DNA from 2 places in the Streptomyces sp. CA-243310 genome. Region 1 is predicted to be linked to the other one. Evidence: riboswitches for the same ligand, from Rfam matches in the RefSeq annotation. Region 1 holds a riboswitch; the other holds the start of a gene.
What was found. A riboswitch is a leader RNA that binds a small molecule or an ion and turns the genes downstream of it on or off. The one in region 1 is predicted to bind glycine.
Positions count from the first base shown of each region.

Region 2: another riboswitch for glycine. It lies ahead of gcvT (glycine cleavage system aminomethyltransferase GcvT); the one in region 1 lies ahead of gcvP (aminomethyl-transferring glycine dehydrogenase).

Region 1 is NZ_JBNJMF010000002.1:1,213,541-1,222,083, forward strand. It holds gene ACQEVM_RS22990 (glutamate-cysteine ligase family protein) at 1-598, opposite strand, end outside; gene ACQEVM_RS22995 (hypothetical protein) at 1,094-1,714, shown strand; gene ACQEVM_RS23000 (DUF5999 family protein) at 2,000-2,188, shown strand; gene gcvP (aminomethyl-transferring glycine dehydrogenase) at 2,284-5,169, opposite strand; glycine riboswitch at 5,367-5,465, opposite strand; gene ACQEVM_RS23010 (PRC-barrel domain-containing protein) at 5,579-5,971, shown strand; gene ACQEVM_RS23015 (DNA polymerase IV) at 5,968-7,494, opposite strand; gene ACQEVM_RS23020 (MerR family transcriptional regulator) at 7,551-8,195, opposite strand; gene ACQEVM_RS23025 (bifunctional nuclease family protein) at 8,379-8,543, opposite strand, start outside.
Region 2 is NZ_JBNJMF010000001.1:1,627,146-1,635,688, reverse strand. It holds gene ACQEVM_RS07720 (ABC transporter substrate-binding protein) at 1-455, opposite strand, end outside; gene ACQEVM_RS07715 (ABC transporter permease) at 550-1,542, opposite strand; gene ACQEVM_RS07710 (enhanced serine sensitivity protein SseB C-terminal domain-containing protein) at 2,191-2,931, opposite strand; gene ACQEVM_RS07705 (enhanced serine sensitivity protein SseB) at 3,016-3,768, opposite strand; gene ACQEVM_RS07700 (AAA family ATPase) at 3,832-4,497, opposite strand; glycine riboswitch at 4,718-4,821, shown strand; gene gcvT (glycine cleavage system aminomethyltransferase GcvT) at 5,004-6,119, shown strand; gene gcvH (glycine cleavage system protein GcvH) at 6,231-6,614, shown strand; gene glyA (serine hydroxymethyltransferase) at 6,632-7,903, shown strand; gene ACQEVM_RS07680 (L-serine ammonia-lyase) at 8,372-8,543, shown strand, end outside.

The sequences.
Region 1 (8,543 bases):
GGGCCGGGGTCACCTGGAGGTGCAGTTGCACGGAGGTGCAGGCGGCCTCGGGCACGATCGATCCGGAGGTCCAGGTCAGCCGCTCGACGCCGTCGATGTCGAGGATGAAGTCCTCGCCGCGCATCATCAGGATCTGCTCGTTGAGCAGCGAGTACCGGTCCACGGCGGAGAGGTTGGCCAGAGCCAGGTCGGAGCGGGTGATCGTCGGCAGGATGCCGATCATCACCACCCCGGCGTCGATCGCGGCGGCCTGCCGGTGGGCATAGTTCAACCCGGCCCCGAGTTCTTCGGCGAGCTGGTCGAATACCCGTCCGCCGAGGCGGTGCGGGAGTACGTTCACCTCCAGGTTGAACATTCCGAGTTCGGTTTGGAAATCGGGGCTCGCTATACGCTCCAGAACCTCGGCATTCACCATTCTCGGCAACCCGTCGGCACCCGCGAGATTCAGTTCGATCTCCAGTCCCATCATGTTCTTGGGCCGATCGAACCTCTTCTCCGCCAGAAGGCGCTCCAGCCCCTCCAGGCACTCGTGGAGCTTCCTTCGATACCGATGCCGATCGGACAGGTCGAATCCGCCTGCCACGACCTTCTCCCCCATCGAAGCGTCCCTCCTCGAATGGGCCTGGCCCGGTGCACCCAGGCGCGCGTTACGGTCGATGATGCCCCGGCGGAGTGATCGATAACGCGGCGGGGACGCCCCTGGCGGACAGCGCGCGCCGGTTTGGCCCGAAGGGCGCTTCGGCACATTCACCTGGCAAGCCTGAAAGCGCAAATTCCGCCTCGACTTTGCCTATTCCACATAACCGACGCTTTCCAGCCGAGCCCCCGTCCGGTAACCTCCGAGGTCAGCGCGGCATGTTCGCGCGCAACCGGCATGAAAGCCATGCCAGAGGGACCGGTAAGCGCCTTGTCGGCAATGGACGGGACGGCTAGCCGAAACACTGCGTGAACACATGTCGTATAAACTCCGCAAACGAGGCAGAGAGTTGGCGCGCGGCCATTGCCCCTCAGCCCCCCTCTGGCCCCAGAATGCGACAGCGCCGTCCGCACCTTCCCCCGCACCCCAGGTCTCCCAAGTGAGAGGCGACCCACCATGCCGCTGCACGTCCCTCCGGCTCCCGCGCCCGCCCTGCGCTGCGTCCTCGCGGCACTCCGCTCCCCCACCGCCGTGCACGAGGCGCACACCCCGGCCCTGCGCAAGATCCAGGGCCCCCTGACCGCCGAACTCCCCCTGCCGGTCCACGTCCTCGACCGGTTGCAGGCCTCGCCGCTCACGACCGGCGGCCGGCCGCCCCGCACGCGGCTGACCGGCTGGCGGTTCATGATCCGCAGCGGGGACCGTTTCGTCGCCGCGGCCGACACCCGGCTCACCGCGGACGGCTGGGCCTTCTCCCACTTCTTCGAGGGCCCCTACGTGACGGCGACCGAACGCGCCCTGCGTCAGGCCGAGTCGCTCGGCAGGAACCACCAGCCGAGACTCCTGTCCGTACCGGAGCTGTACATGCTGACCCTCTGGCTGCACGGAGCGGTCAACGCCGACGCCTCGGCGGGCCTGCCGGACGCCGCCGACCTGCTGATCCCCCTGGCGCCGGCGCCTCCCGGGATCGCGCCCTTCCGACCGCACACCGTGTCCGAGCTGCTGCCCGTGCTGACCCGTCGACTCACCCCGCCCGCCCCTCCGGCACCGCCCGCGGTGGCCGCACCGGCGGCCTGACCAGCGCTCCCCGACCGGCATGGCCCAAGCTGCCCATTCGGCCTAGCCCGCTAGGACCACTGGTGAACCACCCGAAATGACAGGGGAGTTGGCCTGAACCGCCCGCACGAGTGATGCGTCATCAATGTATGAGGACAGCTGCCGGGAAATACCTACGAAGCAGCCGTCGTGGGGGAACACTGAGGGACATGCTCCCCGCAGGCGCGGGGATGACCCAGGGGGACGGCCATGAATCACGCATCGAGCCGTAGCACACAGACCACATCGCAGCGAAAGAACGCATCCATGTGCCAGCACCAGCCAGCCTGCCCGACGTCAGACTCCGCCGACAGGGAGGCCGCGCTGCCGGTGGCCAACCACCCGGAACAGGGCTGGAGCCTGCTGTGCAACGGCGTCCTGCTCTTCGAGGACACCGGGGAGCTGTTGCCGGACGGCCAGATCATCGCCCCGCACCGGCCGCTCGCGGTCGCCTAGACGGGACGACAGGGGACACGGGGAAGGGGCCGGTCCCGGAGCATCGCTCCGGGACCGGCCCCTTCCTCATCGGCTCACACCGCCACGATCACGACTCAGTTGTCGTACTCGTCGAGCGGCGGGCAGGAGCACACCAGGTTCCGGTCGCCGAAGGCGCCGTCGATCCGGCGCACCGGCGGCCAGTACTTCTCGGCGGCCGTGACCCCGCCCGGGAAGACGGCCTCGTCGCGGGTGTACGGGTGGTTCCACTCGCCACCCAGCGCCGCCGCGGTGTGCGGGGAGTTGGCCAGCGGGTTGTCGTCGAGCGGCCATTCGCCGCCGGCGACCCGCTCGATCTCGGCACGGATGGCGATCATCGCGTCGCAGAAGCGGTCGATCTCGGCGAGGTCCTCGGACTCCGTCGGCTCGATCATCAGCGTGCCGGCGACCGGGAACGACATCGTCGGCGCGTGGAAGCCGTAGTCGATCAGGCGCTTGGCGATGTCGTCGACGCTGACGCCCGTGGCCTTCGACAGCGGACGCAGGTCGATGATGCACTCGTGGGCGACCAGGTTGCCGGGACCGGTGTAGAGCACCGGGTAGTGCGGCTCCAGACGCTTGGCGATGTAGTTGGCGCCGAGCACGGCCACCTGGGTGGCGCGCTTGAGGCCCTCGCCGCCCATCAGGCGCACGTACGACCAGGAGATCGGCAGGATGCCGGCCGATCCCCACGGGGCGGCCGAGATCGGGCCGACGCCCGTCTCCGGACCGGCGGTCGGCTGGAGCGGGTGGTTGGGGAGGTACGGGGCCAGGTGCGCCCGGACACCCACCGGGCCGACGCCCGGACCGCCGCCACCGTGCGGGATGCAGAAGGTCTTGTGCAGGTTCAGGTGCGAGACGTCGCCGCCGAAGTGACCCGGCTTGGCCAGACCGACGAGGGCGTTGAGGTTCGCGCCGTCCACGTAGACCTGACCGCCGGCGTCGTGCACCTGGGCGCAGATGTCCGCGACGTGCTCCTCGAACACACCGTGCGTGGACGGGTAGGTGATCATCAGCACGGCGAGTTCGTCGCGGTACTGCTCGATCTTGGCGCGCAGGTCGTCCGCGTCCACCTCGCCGTCGTCGGCGGTCTTGACGACGACGACCTTCATGCCGGCCATCACGGCGCTGGCCGCGTTCGTGCCGTGCGCGGAGGACGGGATGAGACAGATGGTGCGCTGCTCGTCGCCGTTCGCCCGGTGGTACGCGCGGACGGCCAGCAGACCGGCCAGCTCGCCCTGGGAGCCGGCGTTCGGCTGGATCGACACCTTGTCGTAGCCGGTGACCTCGCAGAGACGTTCCTCCAGCTCGTTGATGAGCGTGAGGTACCCCTCGGCCTGCTCGATCGGCGCGAAGGGGTGCAGCTGCCCGAACTCGGGCCAGGTGACCGGCTCCATCTCGGTGGTCGCGTTGAGCTTCATCGTGCAGGAGCCCAGCGGGATCATGCCGCGGTCCAGCGCGTAGTCCTTGTCCGAGAGCCTGCGCAGGTAGCGCAGCATCGCGGTCTCGGAACGGTGCTGGTGGAAGACCGGGTGGGCCAGGTACTCGTCCGAGCGCAGCAGGCCCTCGGGCAGGCTCTCGGGGGTGATCTCGTCCAGCGCCTCGATGTCCGCGGTGACGCCGAAGGCGGCCCAGACGGCCTCGACGTCGGCGCGCAGCGTGGTCTCGTCACAGGAGATCGACACCAGGTCGGCGTCCACGCGGTACAGGTTGACCCCGCCCGCGCGGGCGGCGGCGACGACCTCGCCGGCCCGGCCCGGCACCCGGACGGTGAGGGTGTCGAAGTACGAGCCGTGCACGACCTTGACCCCGCCGGCCGCCAGCCCCGCGGCGAGCACGCCCGCGTAGCGGTGGGTCCGGCGGGCGATCGTCCGCAGCCCGTCCGGACCGTGGTAGACGGCGTACATGCCGGCCATGACGGCGAGCAGCACCTGCGCGGTGCAGATGTTGCTGGTGGCCTTCTCGCGGCGGATGTGCTGCTCACGCGTCTGGAGCGCGAGGCGGTACGCCTTGTTGCCGTCCGCGTCCACGGAGACGCCGACGAGGCGGCCGGGGAGCGAGCGGGCGTGCTTGGCCTGGACGGCCATGTAGCCGGCGTGCGGTCCGCCGAAGCCCATCGGCACGCCGAAGCGCTGGGTGGTGCCGACGGCGATGTCCGCGCCCAGCTCGCCCGGGGAGGTGAGCAGGGTCAGCGCGAGGAGGTCCGCGGAGACGGTGACGATGGCACCGAGCTCGTGCGCCTGGTCGATGACCGGCTTGATGTCCCGTACGGCGCCGGAGGCGCCCGGGTACTGGAGCAGTACGCCGAAGACGCCGCGCTCGGCGATCTCGGCGGGGATGCCCTCGGACAGGTCGGCGACCACGACCTCGACGCCCGTCGGCTCGGCACGGGTCTCGATCACGGCGATCGTCTGCGGCAGCGCGTCCGCGTCGATCAGGAAGACGCCGTTCTTGACCTTGCCGACGCGGCGGGCCAGCGACATGGCCTCGGCGGCGGCGGTGCCCTCGTCGAGCAGCGAGGCCCCGGAGGTCGGCAGGCCGGTCAGGTCCGCGACGACGGTCTGGAAGTTCAGCAGCGCTTCGAGGCGGCCCTGCGAGATCTCGGGCTGGTACGGCGTGTAGGCCGTGTACCAGGCCGGGTTCTCCATGACGTTGCGCAGGATCACCGGCGGCGTGAAGGTCCCGTAGTAGCCGAGACCGATCATGGACGAGAGGACCTGGTTGCGGTCGGCGAGCTCACGGAGCTCGGCGAGCACCTCGGCCTCGGTCCGCGCCTCGGGCAGGTTCAGCGCCTCGGCGCTGCGGATCACATCGGGGACCGCTGCGGCGGTCAGTTCGTCCAGGGAGCCGTAGCCCACGTGGGCGAGCATCTTCGCCTGCGCCTCGGCATCCGGGCCGATGTGGCGCTGCTCGAAGGGGATGCCTCGCTCCAGCTGGGAGAGCGGAATGCGGTTGGCGGTCATGACGGAGGCCTCCTGGTCGTATGACCTGCGAGGGGCACCACGGCGCGGGCACCCGAACGGCCTCCCCCTCTGTCATCTCAACCTGAGAGCTTCACCGGGTCTCCTGGGGTTCGCCCACGAGATCCGGCTTTCACCGTCGGTGAGGAGAGGAACCGGCACACATCATCCGGTACCCGCCCCTGCTTTCCAGAGTGGCCTCACCACGTGCGGTACGTATGCCTGAGAGATTCCGGGGAGGATTTGCTCCTTCGGCGCCTCCGTCACGTTCACTCGGAGGACTCTCCCGCACAGGGTCGACAGCCGTCACCCAGCCTACCAGCGAGGTTCCGAACCCTCCCTCGAGTGGCCCCCTCTCCGAATATGCACTTCTGTAGTGAATACGGAGGAGTTGCGACCATGTGGAGGGACCGTGCAGACCGACATCGATCCGCGCAGCCTGATCGGCCGCAAGGCATTCGACCGCAACGGAGCCAAGATCGGAACCGTGGACGAGGTCTACCTCGACGATGCCACGGGCGTACCGGAATGGGCCGCGGTCCGGACGGGCCTGTTCAGCCGGGACGCCTTCGTCCCCCTGGAGCCCAGCGAGATGGTCGGGGACACCCTTCGGGTCCCCTTCGAACGATCCCTGATCAGGGACGCACCCGACTTCGGCGTCGGTCGCCACCTCTCTCCCGAGCAGGAGCTGCAGCTCTACCACCACTACGGACTGGACGTGACCCTGCCCACGGAGTTCCATCACCCGCCGCCCCCGCCGAAGAACACCCCCCGCGACTTCGGCCGGCTCGCGGGCGAGGGCTAAGGGGCCCCCGCGCCACGCGGGCGCGCCCGCTCGCCCACCACTCCCCCTCCGTCTCCCCCGACCAGCGGCAACGGATCGGACGGCTCCAGCTCCGGATCGTCCACCTTGAAGGTGCGCACGCGCCCGGGCGGCGATCCCGGCCGCTCGAACCGTACGGTCACCCGCCCGACCCCGCTGCCCTGGACCCACCCCGGCCCGTACACCGCGTGCCGCACGTCGCTGCCGGCCGGCCAGAACCGCCCGAGGGCGATCACGGGCTCCCCCGGCGTCCCGACGGCCCCGTCGCCCTCCGTGCCCCGTGGGGCCTCTCCTGCCCCCGCCGGATCGACCGCAGCCCCGTCCGGGGCCCCGGCACCGTCCGCCGCGTCCCCACCCGACGGCTCCGGGTCCTCCGCCACCGGATCCCCGGCGGGCCCGACCGCCTCCGCGCCCTCCTCCGCCTCGGCCTCGGCCTCCGCCTGGGCGAACAGGTCCTCCTGCGTGTAGTCCGCGAGCCCCGTCACCCCGACCCCCAGCAGCCGCACCCCGCCCGTGGTGTCCACACCCTCCAGCAGCCGCGCGGCAGCCTCCCGGACCACTCCCGGATCGTCGGTGGGCCCCCGCAGCGTCTCCGAGCGCGTCAGAGTCGAGAAGTCGTAGCGCCGTACCTTCAGCACGATCGTGCGGCCCGAGTGCCCGGAGGACCGCAGCCGCCCCACACACCGGTCGGCGAGCCGCTGCACCTCGCCGCGGATCCGGACCCGGTCGTGCAGGTCCACGTCGAAGGTGTCCTCCACCGAGACCGACTTCGCGTCGCGTTCGGCGACCACGGGGCGGTCGTCCAGTCCCAGCGCCATCCGGTACAGCCCCAGCCCGTGCGAGCGCCCCACCATCCGGATCAACTCGTCCTCGCCGGCCTCGGCCAGCTCCCCCACGGTGGTGATCCCGGCACGCCGCAGGTGCTCCCCGGTGACCGGACCCACACCGGGCAGGGTCCGCACGGTCATCGGCGCGAGGTGCGCGCGCTCGGTCCCCGGCTCGATCAGCAGCAGCCCTGCCGGCTTGGCCTCCTCGGAGGCCACCTTGGCCAGCATCTTGGATCCGGCGAGCCCCACGGACCCGCTGAGCCCCGTCGCGGCCATGATGTCGGCCCTCAGCCGCTCCCCCGCCGCCCGGGCACCGGCGGCGTCGAAGGCGATCCCGCCCGCCTCCAGGTCCACGAAGGCCTCGTCCAGGCTGAGCGGCTCCACGAGGGGCGACAGGGCCCTCAGAAGCCCCATGACGCGCTCGCTGACCGCTTGGTAGAGGCGGAACCGGGGGGTGAGGTAGGCGCCGTTCGGGCAGAGCCGTCTGGCCTGCGCCGTCGGCATCGCCGAGTGCACACCGAAGCGCCTGGCCTCGTAGGAGGCCGTGGCCACCACCCCGCGCGGCCCGAGCCCGCCGACGATCACGGCCTTGCCGCGCAGACTCGGCTTCGACGCCTGCTCCACAGATGCGTAGAAGGCGTCCATGTCCAGATGCAGGATGGTCGGCGCGGCTCTCACAGCCCCGATGCTGCCCTACGCCTCTGACAATCCCGCCGGGAGCCCGCCGGGGCGCCTCAGACCGCCCGGTTGCGGCGCGCCGCCAGCTCGTCCGCGGGGTTCTGCCCGACCAGTGTCTCGCCGGTGTCGATCCGCTCGCCGTGGAGCTGGGACAGCGCGTTCTCCACGTCCCGCCAGACCACGCCGATCGCGATGCCGAAGACGCCCTGTCCACCCTGGAGCAGGCTGACCACCTGATCTGGCGAGGTGCATTCGTAGACGGTGGCGCCGTCGCTCATCAGCGTCATGCGCTCCAGGTCCGAGAACCCCCGCTCGCGCAGGTGCTGCACGGCGGTGCGGATGCTCTGCAGCGCCACCCCGGTGTCCAGGAAGCGCTTGACGATCTTGAGGACCACCACGTCCCGGAAGCTGTACAGCCGCTGCGTGCCCGAGCCGTACGCGGGTCGGACGCTCGGCTCCACCAGCCCGGTCCGGGCCCAGTAGTCCAGTTGCCGGTAGGTGATGCCGGCGGCGGCGCACGCCGTCGGCCCCCTGTAGCCGATCTGCTCGGGCGCCTGCTCCTCGCTCACCGGTCCGACCGGCGTCGGAACCGACTCCGGCTGACGGCGCGCGGAACCCGCCGCACCGCCGTGCAGCGGGTACGGCCCGCCGTCACTCCGTGCGGGGATGCCCCCGGTCGTACCGTCGCCCGTGATCCTCACGCCGACCCTCCGTCCTTGACCTGCCTCCTCGAAGGTAGGCAGTCACCAGGGGTGCGTCAACGATCGCCACACTCGGCACGCCGAGTGATAATCACCCTGAGAGTGGTTTCCCGTGTCCCTTTACGGGGAAAGGCTACTCGAATGGGCTGAATCTTCACGGAGGGTGACACGGCGCGCGCCGCCTCACTGTGGCCCGGTGCCGAAGTCCTCGGGCGAGATCTGGTCGAGGAACTCGCGGAACTTCTCCACCTCGTCCTCCTGCTCATCGGGGATGGCGATGCCCGCGTCGTCGAGCACGCCGTCACTGCCGTAGATCGGCGTTCCCGTCCGCAGGGCCAGCGCTATGGC
Region 2 (8,543 bases), on a different contig from region 1:
TGGTCGAGCAGGTCGACCAGGTACGTCGGGCCGCCGGACAGCACGTCCTGCGCGAAGACGCGCTCGATGCCGTACTTGAAGTCCTTCGAGGTGATCGGCGTGCCGTCCTCGAACTTCACGCCGTCCTTGATCTTGACGGTGTACGTCTTGCCGTCGTTGCTCAGGACCGGCGCGGCCTCGGCGAGGTCCGGGACCAGCTTGGTGCCCGCGGCGCCCGGCTTGCTGTCGTACGCGAAGAGCTGGCGGATGTAGAGGCGCTGCAGGTTCCACACGAAGCCGTAGTAGGCGCGCGCCGGGTCGAGGTAGTCGACGTCCTGGGGCGACCAGAGCTTCAGCTCCCCGCCCTTCTTGTCCGAGGCGTTCACCAGGGCCGTGGAGGCACCGCTGTAGCCCTTGTCGTTCGCGCCCTCGGACTTCTTGCCCTCGTCCTTGCCACCGCCGCACGCGGCGGTCATCGACAAGGCGGCGACCACGGCGGTGATCGCGAGTGCCTGCTTTCTGCGGATCACGGTTGTCCAACCTCCATAGGTGGTGAATCGAAGAAGCGGTTCAGCTGCCCTTGGGGTCGAGTGCGTCGCGCAGCCCGTCCCCGAAGAGGTTGAACGCCAGGACGGTGATGAAGATCGTGAGGCCCGGGACCACCATGTACATGGGGTCGTCCTGGTAGATGGGGACGGCGTCGGACAGCATCTTGCCCCAGGAGGCGGTGGGCGGCTTGACGCCGGCACCGAGGAAGCTGAGGGCCGCCTCCGTCAGGATGTTGGTCGGGATGATCAGCGTCGAGTAGACGAGGATCGGCGCGACCAGGTTGGGCAGCAGCTCCTTGATGAGGATGTAACCGCGGCCCGCCCCGAGGCTGCGCGCGGCCTCGACGTATTCGCGTTCACGCAGCGAGATCGTCTGCCCTCGGACGATGCGACCGATGTACGGCCAGCCGAAGAAGCCGATGACGACGATCAGCACGCCCATTCGGACGCCCGAACCCTCGAACCCCCAGAGGGAGTTGGGGACCACGGACACGAGGGCGATGGTGAACAGCAGCTGCGGGAAGGCCAGCAGCAGGTCCATGGTGCGGCTGATGACGCCGTCGACCCAGCCGCCGAGGAATCCGGCGAGCGCGCCGAGCAGGCTGCCGAGGATCACGGAGACGAAGGCCGCCAGGAAGGCGACGACCAGGGAGATGCGGGCGCCGTAGACGATCCGGCTGAACACGTCGCGCCCGTTGGTCGGTTCGACGCCCAGCAGGAAGTCGGAGCTCATGCCGCCGAACGAACCGAGCGGCGTCCCGAAGTCCGGGTCGAGCATGTCTTCGTGGAACTCGTTGGGCGGATGGCCCAGCAGGCTCACGATCAGCGGCGCGAAGACGGCCACCAGGATCAGGAGGATCACGACCACGCCGCCGGTCAGCGCGACCTTGTCGCGCTTGAGCCGCATCCAGGCGATGCGGCCGGGCGAGCGGCCTTCGATGGCCTTGGCAGGGACGTCGGCTACGGACACGGGTGCGGGTGTTTCCGCGTCCGTGTCATGCAGTGGTGCCGTCATCGTGGTGGGGACCCCTCTCGGCCGACGGGTGTGCCGGCCCATGCCCGCCGCTGTGGCGGCGTTGGTGCGGAGTGGCGCTCGGAGTGCGTGGACACGCGCAACGCGTGTGAGGTGCAGGAAGTGCGGGAAGTGCTGCGAAAGTGCCGTGCGAAACAACAGGTGCAGTCAACGCATCGAACCGCGCCCCGCAGGACTGATCGGCTCTTGGGTGGGGAGTCTTCATCGGGCGCTCGACCAGCCGCCAGACCCGCAGATGAATGGATGCGTAAACGTGATCTGACGTCCCGGTACCCGTTATCCGGACTTCACTCGCGTCTCAGCGGAGCAAGACCGCCTGTTCGGTACGGAACCGGACATGGCGCCCAACTCGCCAGACTCGCATGCCTTTTGGCCCCACAAGACCCATGAAATCAGGACAAGGCGGAGGGCGTGGAGGGGCGGCGGTCGCCGGCGGCCCGGGGTGGCCCGCAGGCTCCGTCCCGGCGTTCGGACACCGGCGGCGTGCGGGCCCCCGGAACACCCCGCGGGGGCGCGGAGGGCCTGACGGGAGGCCTGGGAGGCGCCCGGTGGGGCGCTTTCGCGGGGCGTCCGGGAGGGGGTACGCGGAAGGCCTCCGTCGGCGGTCCGACGGAGGCCCGGGGGGACGCTCTAGTACGAGGCCGCCTGGCCCTCGCGGTCATAGAAGGGGCGGGTCTGCGAACGCAGCCACATCGCGACCGGGTCGTGCTCGTCGGCCAGCGCGACGGTGCACACCGGAACGCCCTCGGGGACCGCCCCCACCGACTGCCGCATCATCTCCCGGACGGACTCCAGCGCGGGCGCGGAGGCGTCGTACAGGTCGAGCCCGACGGCGAGGTACGCCGATCCGAGCGACGGCTGCACCCAGGCCCTGCGGAGCGAGCGGACGGCCGGCGTGCGGTGCGCGTGCTGGGTCAGCAGACCGTAGAACTGCGGGAGCTCCAGGGCGGGCTCCGACAGGCGCAACGGTCCGGCGGGCATCCGGTCGAGGCCCGTCGCGATCCGGCGGAGGTCGGCCCAGGGAAGCCCGAGGCCGCCGCCCTGGGCGTGGGGGTTGAGCCACAGCCCCCAGCGGTCCGGGTAGAGGGCGCGGGCGATGTCCCGGCCGGTGACCACCTCGTAGCCGCGGTTCCAACCGCTGGCGGCCAGTTCCTGCGGGGAGGTCACGCAGGGCGCGTATCCGAGCCCGTCGACCTCCATCCCCCCGTACTGGGCGTCCGGGGAACCCGGCTGCCCCTGCCACAACAACATCCACAGCCGGCCCTCGGCCAGGGCATGCAGAAGCGACTCGTAGCTCTCGTAGCGCCCGGGAGTCACCTGGCGCAGCATGTGCTCGACCTGCCCGGCCGCGGCCGTGCCTGACGCACTCACCCGGTACCCCTCTTCGTCCGCCCGTCGTCCACCCGTTACCCAGGCCACGCGAGCGGCCAGGAGATGTCATCAGCTTAAGCGGCCCTACGGGAGGTGGAAGGGGCGCACACGCTCACGAATCCACTCCGTGACCGGGTCCTCGGCGGCGTCCAGGAGGATCAACTGCACCGGCCAGGGCGACGGCACCCGGGCCAGCGCCCGCCCGAGCGCCTCCATCGGCGCGTTCCGCGACCCGGGATCCCATCCCACCAGTCGGACACCGATGTACAACTCGGGCGCTCCGCCCTCCACGCTGGCCAGGCAGCGGTGCGCCGCGGCCACCACGCCGGTGGCCCGGAACTCCTCGCCGGCCGCGGCGAGGAAGTCCACCGGGTCGTCCTGCCAGTCGGGCTCGTAGAGGCGGACGCGGCCACCGGTGGCCGGGCCGTCGAGCGCGGTCCGCCCCGTGCGGCACAGCTCCGCGACGGCGGCCGGGGGCAGCGGGACGCCGACGGCTCCCTCGGGGTTCACGGCGAGGCCGATCTGCGGCGGCAGGCCGCGGGCGAACTCCACGGCGGGGGCCACGGCGAAGTCCATGCCGGGGCCGACGCAGAAACGGAACTGGGCCTCGGAGCTGTAGACGGGGACGTACGCCTGCCCGCCGATCTGCATCGTCGGGAGGGTCAGGTCGGCGGCGTCGGGCGCGCCACCGGCCGGCAGCGGCACCCAGAGCCGGCTGCGGCCGAGGACTTCCAGGATCCGCGCTCCCGCGTCCGCCGCTCCCAGCGCCGCCCCGAGCACCTGCTCCAGCTCGTTGTCGGGCCACCCGCCGCCGTGCATCCACGCCTCCGCTGCCATCGCCACCGTTGCCGTGCCGAGGTTAGTGGGTCCGCGGGGACCCCCCTCGCCCGGGCCCGCGCGTCAGGCGCCGGGGGCGGGCGCGGGGGCGAAGGTGATGCGGGCGATGCCCGAGGCGGCGGCGCGGTCCAGGAGGACCACCGACGCGCAGCCGTGCGGGAGGCTGCCCGACTCGGCGTCGCGCAGGAGCCGGTCCGCCGCGCCGCGGTGACGGGAGAAGGCGTACGCCGACACCCGCCGGCCCCGCGCCTCCTGCCCGGCCAGGGCCTCCTGCGGGGTGGTGTCGAGGAGCAGCAGGTGCAGGGACCGGTTCCGGCGTCGGGCGAAGCGGGCGAGCAGCCCCCGCACCCAGGTCTGGGTGCCGCAGTCGTGGACCACGACCGATCCCCCGGAGCGCAGGGCCCGCCACAGGCCCCGGTAGTGCGCGACGCGGACCAACGGTCGGTAGGTCGCGTAGGGCAGCGCTTGCGGCATGCGCCGCTCCCAGCGTTCGCGGGTGTCCTGGGAGTCGATGCCGCCGGTCGCGGCCCGCTTGATCAGGGTGCTCTTGCCGCCGCCCGGCAGTCCGGACACCACGACGATGTCCCCGTCGGCGAAGTCGAGCGCGCGCGGTCCGTGTGCGCCCCGGCCGCGCAGGTCGCGCACGGCGGTGCCGCCGGCCCGGGCCGGCCGCTCTCGGGCGGCCCGCTGCGCGGGCACTCCCGCCACGGTCCCCGTCGTCGTCAGCACTCCGAATCTCCGCACCGCCACAGTGATCGCCTCCCCGATTCGGGTCGCGAGGACCCTTGCCCACTGAGTGTAAAGAGACGGTAATCCGGCATGCCCGGTTCCGGTGGGCCCGGCCGGGCCCGGTCACGGTCACGCACGGTCTTTCGGGCCCGCACACCCGCCGCGGGCCGTCGCGTGCAATGATGTGCGCCATCTGGACACCAACTGCATACCGGCCGCTTGAATCCGCGCGGGAGAGTCCCGGCAGGCCGTGAGGTCGTGCCCGGGCGCCGAAGGAGCAAGTACCTCCCTTGAATCTCTCAGGCCCCGTACCGCGTGGATGAGGCAGATCTGAAAAGCGAGCCGCGCCGCCGTCCCCGACGGCATCGGCGTGTGCTCCACCCAAGGTGCAAGTCGACGACGCGCCCCGTTTGCGCGGGAACTCTCGGCGAACCTCTCAGGTTCCGATGACAGATGGGGAGGATCGTCCTCGTCATGTCATGCCCTGGGACCCGGGAGCCACACCCATGAGCACTGCCCCCCGTCTGACCGCCCTCGACGCGCTGCACCGCTCGCTCGGTGCGACCATGACCGACTTCGCGGGCTGGGACATGCCGCTGCGCTACGCCAGTGAGCGCGACGAGCACAACGCCGTGCGCACCAAGGCCGGTCTCTTCGATCTCTCCCACATGGGCGAGATCACCCTGACCGGCCCCGAGGCCGTGAAGGTGCTCGACTACGCGCTGGTCGGCAACATCTCGACCGTCGGCGTGGGCCGGGCCCGCTACACGCACATCTGTCAGGAGGACGGCGGGATCCTGGACGACCTGATCGTCTACCGCCTGGGCGAGACCGAGTACATGGTCGTCGCCAACGCCTCCAACGCCCAGGTCGTCCTGGACGCGATCACCGGGCGGGCCGCCGGCTTCGACGCCGAGGTCCGTGACGACCGCGACGCGTACGCGCTGATCGCCGTGCAGGGCCCGGAGTCCCCCGGCATCCTGAAGTCGCTGACCGACGCCGACCTGGACGGCCTGAAGTACTACGCCGGTCTGCCGGGCACGGTGGCCGGGGTGCCCGCGCTGATCGCGCGGACGGGTTACACCGGCGAGGACGGCTTCGAGCTGTTCGTCTCCCCGGAGCACGCGGTGCAGTTGTGGCAGGCGCTGACCGAGGCGGGCGCGGGCGTCGGCCTGGTCCCGGCCGGTCTGTCCTGCCGCGACACCCTGCGCCTGGAGGCGGGCATGCCGCTGTACGGGCACGAGCTGACCACCTCCCTCACCCCGTTCGACGCGGGTCTGGGTCGGGTCGTGAAGTTCGAGAAGGAGGTGGACTTCGTCGGCCGCAAGGCGCTGGAGGCCGCCGCCGAGCGCGCCGCCGACAACCCGCCGCGCAAGCTGGTCGGCCTGATCGCCGAGGGCCGCCGCGTCCCGCGCGCCGGGTTCCCGGTCGTCGTGGACGGGCAGGTCGTCGGAGAGGTCACCTCGGGCGCCCCGTCGCCGACGCTGGGCAAGCCGATCGCGATGGCGTACGTGGACGCGGCGCACGCCGCGCCCGGCACCTCCGGTGTCGGCGTGGACATTCGCGGTACGCATGAGCCGTACGAGGTCGTGGCGCTGCCGTTCTACAAGCGGCAGAAGTAGTTCCGCCCCTTCCCACGCACGTCGTCGCCGTCCGGAGGTCCGTGCGGCGCCGTCTCGGCATTCAAGACCACCGGTTCACATCCACTCCCCCGCATCCAGGAGAATCAGGCCATGAGCAACCCCCAGCAGCTGCGTTTCAGCAAGGAGCACGAGTGGCTGACGGCCGCCGTGGACGGCGTCTCGACGGTCGGCATCACGGAGTTCGCGGCCAACGCGCTCGGTGACGTCGTCTACGCCCAGCTCCCCGAGGTCGGCGACACGGTGACCGCGGGCGAGACCTGTGGCGAGCTGGAGTCGACCAAGTCGGTCAGCGATCTGTACTCCCCCGTCACCGGTGAGGTCGTCGAGGCCAACCAGGACGTCGTGGACGACCCGTCGCTGGTGAACTCGGCTCCGTTCGAGGGTGGCTGGCTGTTCAAGGTGCGCGTCGCGGAGGAGCCGGGCGACCTGCTCAGCGCCGACGAGTACGCCGCGCTCACCCACTCCGACAACTGACACCCCAGGGGATCTTGATGTCCGCACTGAACACCCCGCTCCACGAGCTCGACCCGGACGTCGCCGCCGCCGTCGACGCCGAGCTCGTACGCCAGCAGTCGACCCTGGAAATGATCGCGTCGGAGAACTTCGCTCCGGTCGCCGTCATGGAGGCCCAGGGCTCGGTCCTGACCAACAAGTACGCCGAGGGCTACCCCGGCCGCCGCTACTACGGCGGCTGTGAGCACGTCGACGTGATCGAGCAGATCGCGATCGACCGCATCAAGGCACTGTTCGGCGCCGAGGCCGCGAACGTCCAGCCGCACTCCGGTGCGCAGGCGAACGCCGCCGCCATGTTCGCGCTGCTCAAGCCGGGCGACACGATCATGGGCCTGAACCTCGCCCACGGTGGTCACCTGACCCACGGCATGAAGATCAACTTCTCCGGCAAGCTCTACAACGTGGTCCCGTACCACGTGGATGCGTCGGGCGAGGTCGACATGGCCGAGGTCGAGCGCCTCGCCAAGGAGTCCAAGCCGCAGCTGATCGTCGCGGGCTGGTCCGCCTACCCGCGTCAGCTGGACTTCGCCGCCTTCCGCCGCATCGCGGACGAGGTCGGCGCGTACCTGATGGTCGACATGGCGCACTTCGCCGGTCTGGTCGCCGCGGGTCTGCACCCGAACCCGGTGCCCCACGCCCACGTCGTGACCACCACCACGCACAAGACCCTCGGCGGTCCGCGCGGCGGTGTCATCCTGTCGACGCAGGAACTGGCGAAGAAGATCAACTCCGCGGTCTTCCCCGGCCAGCAGGGTGGTCCGCTGGAGCACGTGATCGCGGCGAAGGCGGTCTCGTTCAAGGTCGCCGCCTCGCCCGAGTTCAAGGAGCGCCAGGAGCGCACCCTGGAGGGTGCGAAGATCCTCGCCGCCCGTCTGGTCCGGGACGACGTCAAGGCCGTGGGCGTGGACGTCCTCACCGGCGGCACCGACGTGCACCTGGTCCTGGTGGACCTGCGCGACTCGGAGCTGGACGGTCAGCAGGCCGAGGACCGCCTCCACGAGGTCGGCATCACGGTCAACCGCAACGCCATCCCGAACGACCCGCGGCCCCCGATGGTCACCTCGGGTCTGCGGATCGGCACGCCGGCCCTCGCCACCCGCGGTTTCGACGCCGAGGCCTTCACCGAGGTCGCCGAGATCATCGCGGAGGCACTGAAGGCGCCCTCTCCCTTCGCGGAGGCCGACGCCGAGGCCCTCAAGGCGCGCGTCTCGGCGCTCGCCGCGAAGTTCCCGCTGTACCCCACGCTCTGACGTGGTGCGCTAGAACCCCACGGGTCGGGCCCGGTGGCTGTCTTCCGCAGGCACCGGGCCCTTCTCATGACCGCGGACCCGGCCGACCGCGACCGGTGTCCGGCCCGGCCGACCCGTCCGTCCGTCCGTCCGTCCGTCGAGAAGAGGACCGGTGGACCGGGGAAGGTCCGCAGCGGTGCCGCCCCCGGGGCGGACACATGGCCTTGCTCACGTCCGTCCGGCCCGTCGCCCGGCCACCGGGCTCCACCGCGCACGTCCGCACGGCCGGAACCCGGCCCCTGACCGGCCCGAGGGCGGGAACGTCGTACCGGAGCGCGAACCGAGCCGCGCCTGACCGTCACCCGCGCGCCCCGTCCGCCCGCCGGCTTGTTCACGTCCTCGCGTTAAGCTCGGCTGCCGGACAAAATCCGACCAATCCGCCTCTCCTGCCCCCTCCCACCCCACGAGCAGACAAGGGAGTCCGTCACCGTGGCCATCTCCGTCTTCGATCTCTTCTCCATCGGCATCGGCCCGTCCTCCTCCCACACGGTCGGCCCGATGCGGGCGGCGCGCATGTTCGTGACCCGCCTGAAGAAGGACGGTGTCCTCGCCCAGACCGCGTCCGTCCGCGCGGAACTCTTCGGCTCCCTCGGCGCGACCG